Linked DNA regions of Methanolacinia paynteri. The protein of the gene in region 1 binds, or shares a complex with, the protein of each later gene. Links are inferred from orthologs where the notes say so. Each region holds a gene or a part of one and is shown on either strand. Other genes may lie near its edges.

What was found. Proteins that work in one complex are often made in the same cells at the same time.
Region 2: METPAY_RS06050 (region 1) and METPAY_RS06740 share a complex: the UniProt entries of both Methanocaldococcus jannaschii proteins name them as parts of the 30S ribosomal subunit. The link is inferred for Methanolacinia paynteri from one-to-one orthologs.

What each region holds. Positions count from the first base shown.
Region 1 is NZ_KN360929.1:111,326-116,763, reverse strand. What follows is about bases 1,171-4,015. They hold METPAY_RS06050 (30S ribosomal protein S4), read left to right. Parts: upstream 1,171-2,241; coding sequence 2,242-2,790; downstream 2,791-4,015. Other genes in these bases: METPAY_RS06035 (50S ribosomal protein L18e), read left to right, coding at 4,012-4,015; METPAY_RS06040 (DNA-directed RNA polymerase subunit D), read left to right, coding at 3,186-4,010; METPAY_RS06045 (30S ribosomal protein S11), read left to right, coding at 2,790-3,182; METPAY_RS06055 (30S ribosomal protein S13), read left to right, coding at 1,781-2,230; METPAY_RS06065 (CBS domain-containing protein), read left to right, coding at 1,171-1,335. Also shown: METPAY_RS06070 (CBS domain-containing protein), read left to right, coding at 1-467; more of METPAY_RS06065, read left to right, coding at 559-1,170; more of METPAY_RS06035, read left to right, coding at 4,016-4,374; METPAY_RS06030 (50S ribosomal protein L13), read left to right, coding at 4,380-4,802; METPAY_RS06025 (30S ribosomal protein S9), read left to right, coding at 4,819-5,220; METPAY_RS06020 (DNA-directed RNA polymerase subunit N), read left to right, coding at 5,254-5,438. UniProt on the Methanocaldococcus jannaschii protein: One of the primary rRNA binding proteins, it binds directly to 16S rRNA where it nucleates assembly of the body of the 30S subunit. With S5 and S12 plays an important role in translational accuracy.
Region 2 is NZ_KN360930.1:103,613-108,304, reverse strand. What follows is about bases 470-3,267. They hold METPAY_RS06740 (30S ribosomal protein S8e), read right to left. Parts: upstream 2,159-3,267; coding sequence 1,781-2,158; downstream 470-1,780. Other genes in these bases: METPAY_RS06730 (signal recognition particle subunit SRP19/SEC65 family protein), read left to right, coding at 2,947-3,261; hypB (hydrogenase nickel incorporation protein HypB), read right to left, coding at 2,289-2,936; METPAY_RS06745 (hypothetical protein), read right to left, coding at 1,198-1,566; METPAY_RS06750 (DUF2240 family protein), read right to left, coding at 730-1,194; METPAY_RS06755 (30S ribosomal protein S6e), read left to right, coding at 470-723. Also shown: infB (translation initiation factor IF-2), read left to right, coding at 1-261; more of METPAY_RS06755, read left to right, coding at 316-469; METPAY_RS06725 (histidinol phosphate phosphatase domain-containing protein), read left to right, coding at 3,268-3,915; METPAY_RS06715 (transcription initiation factor IIB), read left to right, coding at 4,251-4,692.

The DNA.
Region 1 (5,438 bases):
TAAAGGTAATGAACTACCAGGACAGCCCTCTCAATGTCAGGGATGTGATGACACGTTCGCCGTATATAACGTCGCCGGACAACACGGTGACAAATGTCGCAAAGGAGATGATCTCGCATAAATTCAGGAGACTTCCCGTAGTCAGCGAAGATGTCCTTTTCGGCATAATCACGGCGATGGATATAATGAAGTATGTTGGAAACGGAGGTGTGTTCAAAAATATGGTTACGGGGGATGTCTCGGACATAATCTCGGTATCTGTAAGAGATGTCATGTCTGGAAATCTCTACACGACTTCTCCGGACGTCTCTACAAGAGATGCCGCGATACAGATGATCGAGAAGAATGTCGGTGCACTCCCTGTTATCGAAGACTCCAACCTTGTAGGGGTGATAACGGAATTCGATGTTGTAAGACTGCTATCGCAGTCAGGAAACGGGAATTCGTCACCCGGTAAAGATTATTGAAATGAGATGAAGTGCCCCTGTCGTATGGCGGGGGAACCTGAGAACGGAAAGAGGAAAAATATAATAATATTCCCCACTGGAGGTGTTTCAGATGAATGAAGATCTGTTAATAAAAGATATAATGTCAAAGCCTGTTGCCATAGCAAAATCCGCTGCAATAACGGAAGCTCTCGATAAAATGCTTGATGAGGCCGCCGATCCCCTGATAGTAACGAACAACGGGACGGTTGTCGGGACAATATCAAGAAAGGCGATTGCCGATACACTTGGAAGCAAAAAAACCTCTACCGTATCTCCCACGAAGATACATGTCGCAAGCGGCATCGACGAAGCGTTTACGTCCGCTTACCCGGACGAGCCCGTGGACGTACTGGTCCCGCTGCTGCAGGAGTTCAAGATCGTCGTCATTCTCGACAGCGATCACAAGCTGATCGGAAAAGTGGATGCGACCGACCTGTTAAAGGTTGTAAAGCCTGAAATCCCTGCGGACAAGATCATGCAGGCTCCGCACACGATCCACCCCGGCGAGAGGGTTGTCCACCTGAGGCGGAGGATGCTCGACGAGAACGTGACGAAATTTGTTGTCACCGACGAGACGGGAGTGATCGGGGTAGTGACCGAGACCGATATCGCAAAATCTCTCCGCGAGTTCCGCTCTGCGGTCGGCGACAAGCACCAGGAGTACCAGGTCAGGAACCTGTTCGTCAGCGACATCATGACGTCGCCTGCGATCACCGTCGATGCCAAAACGGACATCGCCGGGATCGTCGACCTGCTGGTAAACAAAAATATCAGCTCAGTTCCTGTCGTAAACGACCAGAAACTCGTCGGCCAGATCTCCAAAGAGTCGCTTATCGTGGCTCTTTAAACTTCTTTTTTCTTTTTTTTGCTATATTGCTTACATATCTTACTTAGGCAACCCCGGCACCGGCGGTCATGCCGCCGGACGGCTCGCGGCGAAGGGTTGCCGAAAGTAATGAAATCTGCTTTTTGTACCCACACAGATCAACAAAGAGCCTTTTTTTTCTATTTCTCCTGCGTACAGAATACAGGAAAAAAGTGCGGAGGACGACGGTGTCATCCGCAATGCTTAATAACGATATTGACCCATCTTTTAAAGCATATTCATGGAGCGGTATCTTACCGCGAGTGTCGTAAGATGCGTTGTTTAAAAAAAGTTGAGGTAGCCAAGCCTGGTATGGCGCGGGGTTGCTAACCCCGTGTCCTTCTCGGACTCGGGGGTTCAAATCCCTCCCTCAACGCTCACAAACCGTAAATCTTACATGCAGTATGTTATACTGAGAGGCAATTGAATGGAAGAACAAGAGATAAAATACTTCGTCAGGGTAGAAAACACAGATCTTGACGGTACCAAATCTGTTCAGGTCGCGCTTACCGGTCTTGCAGGCATCGGTATGCACACATCGGTCTCAATCGCACAGATGGCCGGTGTAGACCCGCGTGCAACCCTCGGTCTTTTGGAAGAGGACGTTGTGGACAGAATTCGCGAGGTAGTCTCAGGCTACACCGGGAAGGTCCCTGCATGGATGCTTAACCGTCAGAAGGATGTGTACACCGGAGAGGCAAAACAGCTCCTCGGCACAGACCTCCGTATGGCTGTCGACGACGACGTCAACAGGATGAGAAAGATTCGCTGTTACCGCGGTATCCGCCACGAAACCCACCAGAAGGTCAGGGGACAGCGTACGAAATCGACAGGCCGCCACGGCGCAACCGTCGGTGTAAGCAAGAAGAAACAGTAGGGTGATTTGTTATGGGATATCCCGGTAAAAACCACAAGAAATATGAAACTCCCAAGAGGCGTTTCGAGAAGACCCGTATTGAGGATGAGAACAGACTCATGATGGAATACGGTCTTCGAAACAAGAGGGAGTTCTGGAAGGCCCAGAGTACGCTTCGTAAATACAGGCGTGCCGCCCGTGACCTCCTCGCCCTTAAATCATCCGTTACGGATGAAGCATTTGTCGCAAGAAAGCAGGAAGAGCTTCTCGGCCACCTCGAGAGATATGGTCTTCTCTCCGCCGGTGCAGGCATCGGCGACGTTCTTGCAATGAAGACGGAGAACGAACTCGAACGCAGACTACAGACCATCGTCTACAGAAAAGGTCTCGCACGTTCGCCCAAGCAGGCCCGCCAGTTCATTACACACGGCCACATCGCCGTGAACGGCAGGAAGCTTACAATACCCGGCTACCGCGTACGCAGATCCGAAGAAGCAGGTGTCACATATTACGGAAACTCTCCGCTTACCGACACAATACACCCTGAACGCGAGCGCATCGTTTCGGGAGGCAGAGCATAATGGCATCTGATGAAAAGTGGGGAATCGCCCACATCTTCGCATCATTCAACAACACGGTCATAACAATAACCGATCTCTCGGGAGCCGAGACCGTGACAAAGTCCAGCGGCGGTATGGTTGTTAAACAGGCCAGAAATGAAAGTTCACCTTATGCTGCCATGCAGATGGCAACCAATGTCGCACAGGCGGCAAAGGACAAGGGCATCGTAGGAGTTCACGTCAGGGTCCGTGCACCAGGCAGGGGCAAACAACGCAGTCCCGGTCCCGGAGCACAGGCTGCAATCCGTGCACTCGCCCGTGCGGGAATGAGAATCGGACGCATCGAAGACGTAACGCCCGTTCCACATGACAGCATCCGTGCAAAAGGTGGAAGAAGGGGCAGGAGAGTCTGATTAATGGAGATTTCATTCAGCAGGCTGGACGAAGATATTGCGCGTTTTACGCTTAAGGATGCCACTCCTGCGTTTGCAAATACATTCCGCAGGACAATGATCGGAGAGGTGCCTACACTCGCAATCGAAGACGTGCTGATATATGATAATAACAGTGCACTCTTCGACGAGATGCTGGCACACAGGCTCGGCCTGATTCCGATCAAGACCGATCTGTCAGAATATGTAAAGAAGTCCGAATGTTCGTGCGGCGGCGAGGGATGCTCGTCCTGCCAGGCCATATTCACGCTCAGCGTCGAGGGCCCCGGCACGGTTCATTCGAGCGATCTCATACCTGCAGACCCGAGAGCCACGCCGGTGAATATGGATATACCCATCGTCAAACTCGAAAAGGACCAGAAGGTCGTTCTCGAGGCCCGTGCGGAACTCAATATCGGGGACGAACATGCAAAATGGGAGCCCACTCTCGCATGCGGCTACAAGGCATATCCCGTCATCACAATCGATGACCGGTGCGATGCCTGCGGCAACTGTGTCGAAGAGTGCCCGCGCAATGTTCTCAGGGTCGGCAAAAAATCGGTCGAAGTTGCCGACGGGAAACTCGAGGACTGTTCGATGTGCCGTCTCTGTGAGAAGGCATGTATGGCGAGCGGAATCGGTGACAGGCCGGCAATAAGCGTTAAACCGGACAATACAAGGTTTTTATTTGTCGTCGAAAGCGACGGGTCGCTCCCCGTGAAGGAGATCATGACCTGCGCATTAGGAATAATGAAGGACAAATCCGACAGCCTGGTGGATGTATTAAACGAGATATCCGGAGCGATCTGATATGAAGAATATTACTAAGACAAATCCGCGTTACACTGCCCTGATCTCATCATTAAAGGAAGCGTCCCGTTCAGGCGATGCGAAGGTCTGGCGCGAGATCGCGAGAAGACTTGAGGCCCCGAGCCGCAACTACGCCGAGGTAAACCTCAGCAAGATCAACAGGTACGCCCGCGAAGGCGAGACCGTGATCATACCCGGCAAGGTTCTCGGAAGCGGAGCACTGACAAGGGGAGTGAAGGTTGCCGCGCTCAATTTCAGCGAAGGTGCAGCAGACAAGATCAAAGCTGCCGAAGGAACCTGTATGACTATTGAGGACCTCGTGAAGACGAATCCCGAGGGAAAACTTGTAAGGATACTGAGGTGAGGAGAATGGTTACAGTAATCGATGCAACAGACCTGCGCCTTGGAAGACTCGCGAGCCTTGTAGCCAAGAGATGCCTCGAGGGAGAGGAGATCGCGATCGTCAATGCGGAAGCTGCCGTAGTTACAGGTGCAAAGGCACGTGTTCTGGCAGACTACGACGTGAAGAGAAAGCGCGGTTCACGCGAAGGCGGACCGTTCTTCCCGAGAAGACCCGACCACATCATGAAGCGCACGATCAGGGGCATGCTCCCTTACAAGAGGCAGCGCGGTGTCGAGGCCTTCAAGAGAGTAAAGGTCTATGTCGGAGTCCCGAACGAGTTTGCCAACTCTGAATTCGAGGTCATCGACTCTGCCCACGTCGACTCCCTGTCGACTCCCAAGTATGTAAAGATCGGAACGATCAGCGAAACGCTGGGAGCAAAATTCTAACCGGGGGTAAAGATTTATGTCAAAGATTATCAATACAAGCGGAAAGAAGAAGACCGCCGTTGCCAGGGCGACCGTGAAGGAAGGAAAGGGAAGGATCCGCATCAACTCGGTTCCCCTCGAAATCTACGGGACAGAACTTTCAAGGCTGAAGATTTCAGAGCCCCTTCTCCTTCTCCCCGGCATAACCGACGAGATCGACATCAGTGTCGAGGTCCAGGGCGGCGGCTACATGGGACAGGCAGATGCCATCAGAACTGCAATAGGCCGCGGTATCCTTAACTGGTATAACGACCCTAAGATTAAGGACGCATATCTTGCATATGACAGGACTCTTCTTGTCAACGACTCCCGCCAGAAAGAGGCGAAAAAGCCTCACGGACGCGGTGCAAGAAAGAAATTCCAAAAGTCTTATCGTTAGGATGGCTAAAATATAAGGGAGAGATCAGGCTCAATGATACCAGTCAGATGTTTTACCTGTGGAAAAGTGATTTCCACCGAGTATGAAGAGTATAAGAAGAGATTGGAAGCTGGTGAGGATATCAGGGAGATTCTGGATGATCTCGGTCTTGAGCGTTACTGCTGCAGGAGAATGCTGCTTTCGCACAAGGAGATCATTGACGATCTCAACCCTTATCA
Region 2 (4,692 bases), on another replicon or contig:
GTCGGCAGGATCAAACAGATAAAGTCCGGGCAGGACAACATAGCCGAAGCAGGAGAAGGTAAGGAGGTGGCGATATCGATTGAAGGGCCAACAGTTGGAAGGCAGATCGATGTCGGCGACCAGCTCTTTGTCGACATTCCGGAAAACCACGTAAAGGTAATCGAAAAAGAGATGCTTGGACGGCTGGACCCCGGAATGAAAGAAGTTTTGGAGGAATTCACCTCCATGAAAAGAAAGGACGAACCCTTCTGGGGTAAGTAGTTTTTTTAAGGTTACAGCTCAAAATTATAAAGACCTAAATATTGGAGATTCACAATGGCAGATTTCAAAGTAGTATTGTCCGACCCCAAAAACGGCATGGCTTACAATATCGAGGCTACCGGCGGGATGGCAGGATCATTAATGGGTAAGAGCGTTGGCGACGTAATAAAGGGAGACCTTCTCGGTTTCGAGGGCTACTCGATCGAGATCACCGGCGCAACAGACAGAACAGGAATTCCGGCAAGAAAGGATCTTCCCGGTGCAGGCAAAAGAAGACTCCTTCTCTCCGAGAGTACAGGGTTCCACCCCACATACGACGGTCAGCGCATGAGAAAGACCATCAGGGCATCCGAGATCACCGGAGACTTCGTCCAGATCAATGCAAAGGTCGTTGAATACGGTTCAAAGGATCTCAAGTCCTACTTCGAGCCCGAAGAACAGCCCGCAGAAGCTGCGGAGTAAAAAAGATTAATCTATTTTCCCAATACTTTTCTTCAATTCATCAAGATATTCTTCAAAGCCGACCCCGTATTCTCTTGCAAGTATGACTATCGCAGCCTCGGGAAGGAGGTTGCCGTCGAACTCATCCTCCATGAGTACATTCATCTCCGAGATTACTGCATTTATCTCGATCCCGTTCTTTTCCGCAATGGCGGCGGCAAGGGATTCGACAGGGTCCTTTTTTTCAAATATCTCGGACGACGGTTTATAGCCGAGAGGTATGTCTATTTTTGAAAACTCCTCAGGTATCGAATAATAGTCTCCCTCTTTCCTGATCAGGCCCTCTGCATCCGCCATAGAGATCACCTTCTCCGCCTGCTCGCGATTCATCCAGTGGCGATCGATAGCGAGATAAAAAACGATTTCGGACTTCTTCAGACGGTTACGGCCCATGTTCCTGAACGGTGCGGCAATCGTCATTTGAAGAGTCAAAGTCTACCTCCCGAGAATCAGGTTCTTCAGGTCGAGTGCATCGACATTGCCGGCAACCCCTTCCTTTGCGATATAGCAGTCGCAGGCCATCCCCTTCTCTTCAACCTTTACCAGAAATGAAGTTGTTGAGCGTGGGATTCTCCTCTCACCGGTGAGGATCGTCTCGTTGAACATAATCCTGAAATCCACAGTATCAGTTGTCGTGTCATAGAATCCGGGAATATTTTCAATCTTATCGAAACCCGTCTTATCCTTTGCAACAAAAACCTGCAGATCGAGTTTTACCAGTTCGTCCCCGACTTTTTTCGTTATGTGTTCTCCGTCGAAAGATCCGATTCTGCTGATGACAGTCATAAAAGGCTCTTCTGCCACAAAATCAAGATCACACCTGAGAGGAAAGCGGAAGTATACTCTACGCATAAGTACAGAATTGTTTGGTTCCTATAAAAATGTGCAGGAATCGAATGATTCCTGTACTGTTTTGAGGATAAATCACGAAGTGATTTTACGATGAAACGTTCATGAAACGTATGTTTCGAGCACGTACAGAATTTAAAATTGATAAAAGAAAAACGACACAAAAAAATTATTCAGTCAGAACGGCATTGATTGTGCCGTCCTGGCCGGGCCTTGACAGGATCCTTGCATTTCCAAGCTCTGTCTTGATGATTGCGCCCTTCGTCAAAAGGTTACGACGGACGTAGTTCGGGTTTGCCGGGTTTTCGACCACGGTCTCAATCATAACCTTCTTTGTCTCGCCGGTCTTCGGGTTTGAAACACTTGCAAACTGTGCACGAAGAGCCCTCATCTTGTAGTTTCCGCCATGGGTCCTGATCACCTTGTAGCGAACCTCGCCGATGTGAGTGTCTGCCGGAGCCCTGCCTACTTCAATTCTTCTCTTACCACGAACGAGACGGACACGACCGCCCGTTACTTTCCTTACGGATCTTCCTTGCCAAAGCATTGATACACCTATATCTATTACTATCTCGTCAACAGGAAAAAGCTGATAACGCTTTTCCCGCAGTCAACTGAAGTGCTATATATATTCAATTTTTAGTTATTTAACTCCACCGCAAAACACCGGATGGAGATCATTTCAGGATCTCTTCGGTGAGTTCCGAAATCCCGTCCCCTGTCTTAAGATTTGTCTTAAATACAGGCATTACAGGATTATATTTCGCGATGTCATCAACCATTCTCTCGACATTGCATCCGACGTATTCCGCCAGATCCACCTTGTTGATTACAGCGATATCGCACCCGCGAAACATCATGGGATGTTTGTTGACGACATCGTCGCCCTCTGTCGTGCTCACAACCACTATACGTTTCTCTGCACCGAGGGCGAAATCGGTTGGGCACACCATGTTTCCGACATTTTCAATAAAAAGGATGTCAATCTCATCGAGGGGGAGATGCTCGAGTGCATGCTCTACGATATGGGCATCAAGATGGCACTCCTTACCCGTATTAGCATTAACAGCCTTTGCACCGGTCGCCACAATCCGCTGGAAGTCGTCGTCACCCCAGACGTCTCCTGCAATCGCACCTGTTTTAAGCCCACGCTTTACGAGTTCGGGCACAATTCTTTCTATAAGGGAGGTTTTCCCCGAACCGATCGCCCCCAAAAGGTCAAACCCGCGAATTCCGTGATCCTTTAAAAGATGGTGGTTTTTATGTGCGAGTCTGTTGTTTGCCTCAAAAATATCCTTTTCAATACTCACGTCAACGTGATGCATGGATAGAGGTATGATCATACCTGTTATTAGGTTCACTGATCAAACAGTAATCATGGAAGATGAACGAATCCTTTATCCCTGCTATTTCAATAAGGAACTGAAGAGAAGCGAAGGGAGGAGGGTGCCGGTATCCGCCGGAATCACCAAACCGGATACCCAGAACATCTATAAAGCAGCAAAAAAGGCGGGTCTTTCGGCAAGAACCGAGGAGAGCAAACATCCGGCCCACTGGACAGAAAAAGGCGGACGGATCATTGTATCTTGGAAAGGTTCAAAAGAAATACTGATAAAAAAAATAGCAGAGAAATTGTCGGAAGGTAACTGAGCGGACATGTACGATCTTCACACGCATACCATTCATTCAGACGGGGAGCTCCTTCCGACCGAACTTATCCGGAGGGCTTCTGTTTTGGGATATGATATCATAGGGATTACCGATCATGCCGACAGGTCGAACATTTCCCAGATCATAAAAATGACGGAATCCGTCAGGAGGTCAGCTGACGAGTACGGAATAAGGCTGGTCACGGGTGTGGAGATTACCCACGTCCCCCCCAGAGAGATCCCTGAACTTGCAAAACTTGCAAAGGAAGAAGGTGCGGAGATAGTGATAGTCCACGGCGAGACAGTAGTCGAACCTGTGATGAAAGGTACGAATTCAGCTGCATGCAGCTGTGAATATGTCGATATTCTTGCCCACCCCGGCCTGATATCTGAGCAGGATGCAGAACTCGCAAAGGTCAGCGGGGTCTTTCTGGAGATCACTTCCAGGGGAGGGCACAACAGGACGAACGGTCATGTCTGCAGGATCGCCGAAAGAACAGGATGCAGAATGGTAGTAGATTCGGACACTCACGATCCGGGAGATCTTATGACTGAAGAAGCGCGCAAAGCCGTAGCGCTTGGCGCAGGAATGAACAGGGACACTGCAGATAAGATTTTATCAGATCATGAAATCAGAGATCTCTTGAAAAGATAACAATTATTTAAAAGTTGCCGGAAAATTTATATAAAATTTAATCTAACATATATAGGTTACGAAAAAAATCGACCAGTTTTTCAGGAATGAGCCTATTGAAATTAGCCGGAATTGTCCAGTTTATAATAAATGAGCATATGATCGTTGCAAAATGCGATGCGGCGCAACTGCCCCCCCTGCATGCAAACATCATAGACAGGCGGAACAGAAAAGCTGGAAAACTGGTTGAAATTTTTGGAAATATCAAATCACCGTATGCTGTAATATGGTGCGAAAGGTCGGATAACCGAACAACCGGAGAGAAACTTTACACGAAATAATTCACTGGTGAAACTATGCAGGAAATAGAGAAACTTAAACAACTTCAGAGCCAGAGAGAGGCTCTTAAAAAGCGTACATCGCAGGTAGAGAAAGAGCAGAAGAAAAAGGAGGAATCCTCAAAGACGGTCTGTCCCGAGTGTGGAAGCAGGCAGCTCATCCACGACTACGAGCGTGCGGAACTTACCTGCCAGAACTGCGGTCTCGTACTTGAAGAGGAGTTCATAGACAGGGGTCCAGAGTGGCGTGCATTCGACCACGACCAGCGCATGAAGCGTTCCCGTGTCGGTGCACCGATGACCTTCACGATCCACGACAAGGGTCTCTCGACTATGATCGACTGGAGAAACCGTGACTCATACGGAAGAGCGATCTCTTCGAAGAACCGTGCACAGCTCTACAGGCTCCGCAAGTGGCAGAGAAGGATTCGTGTCTCGAACGCTACCGAGAGAAACCTTG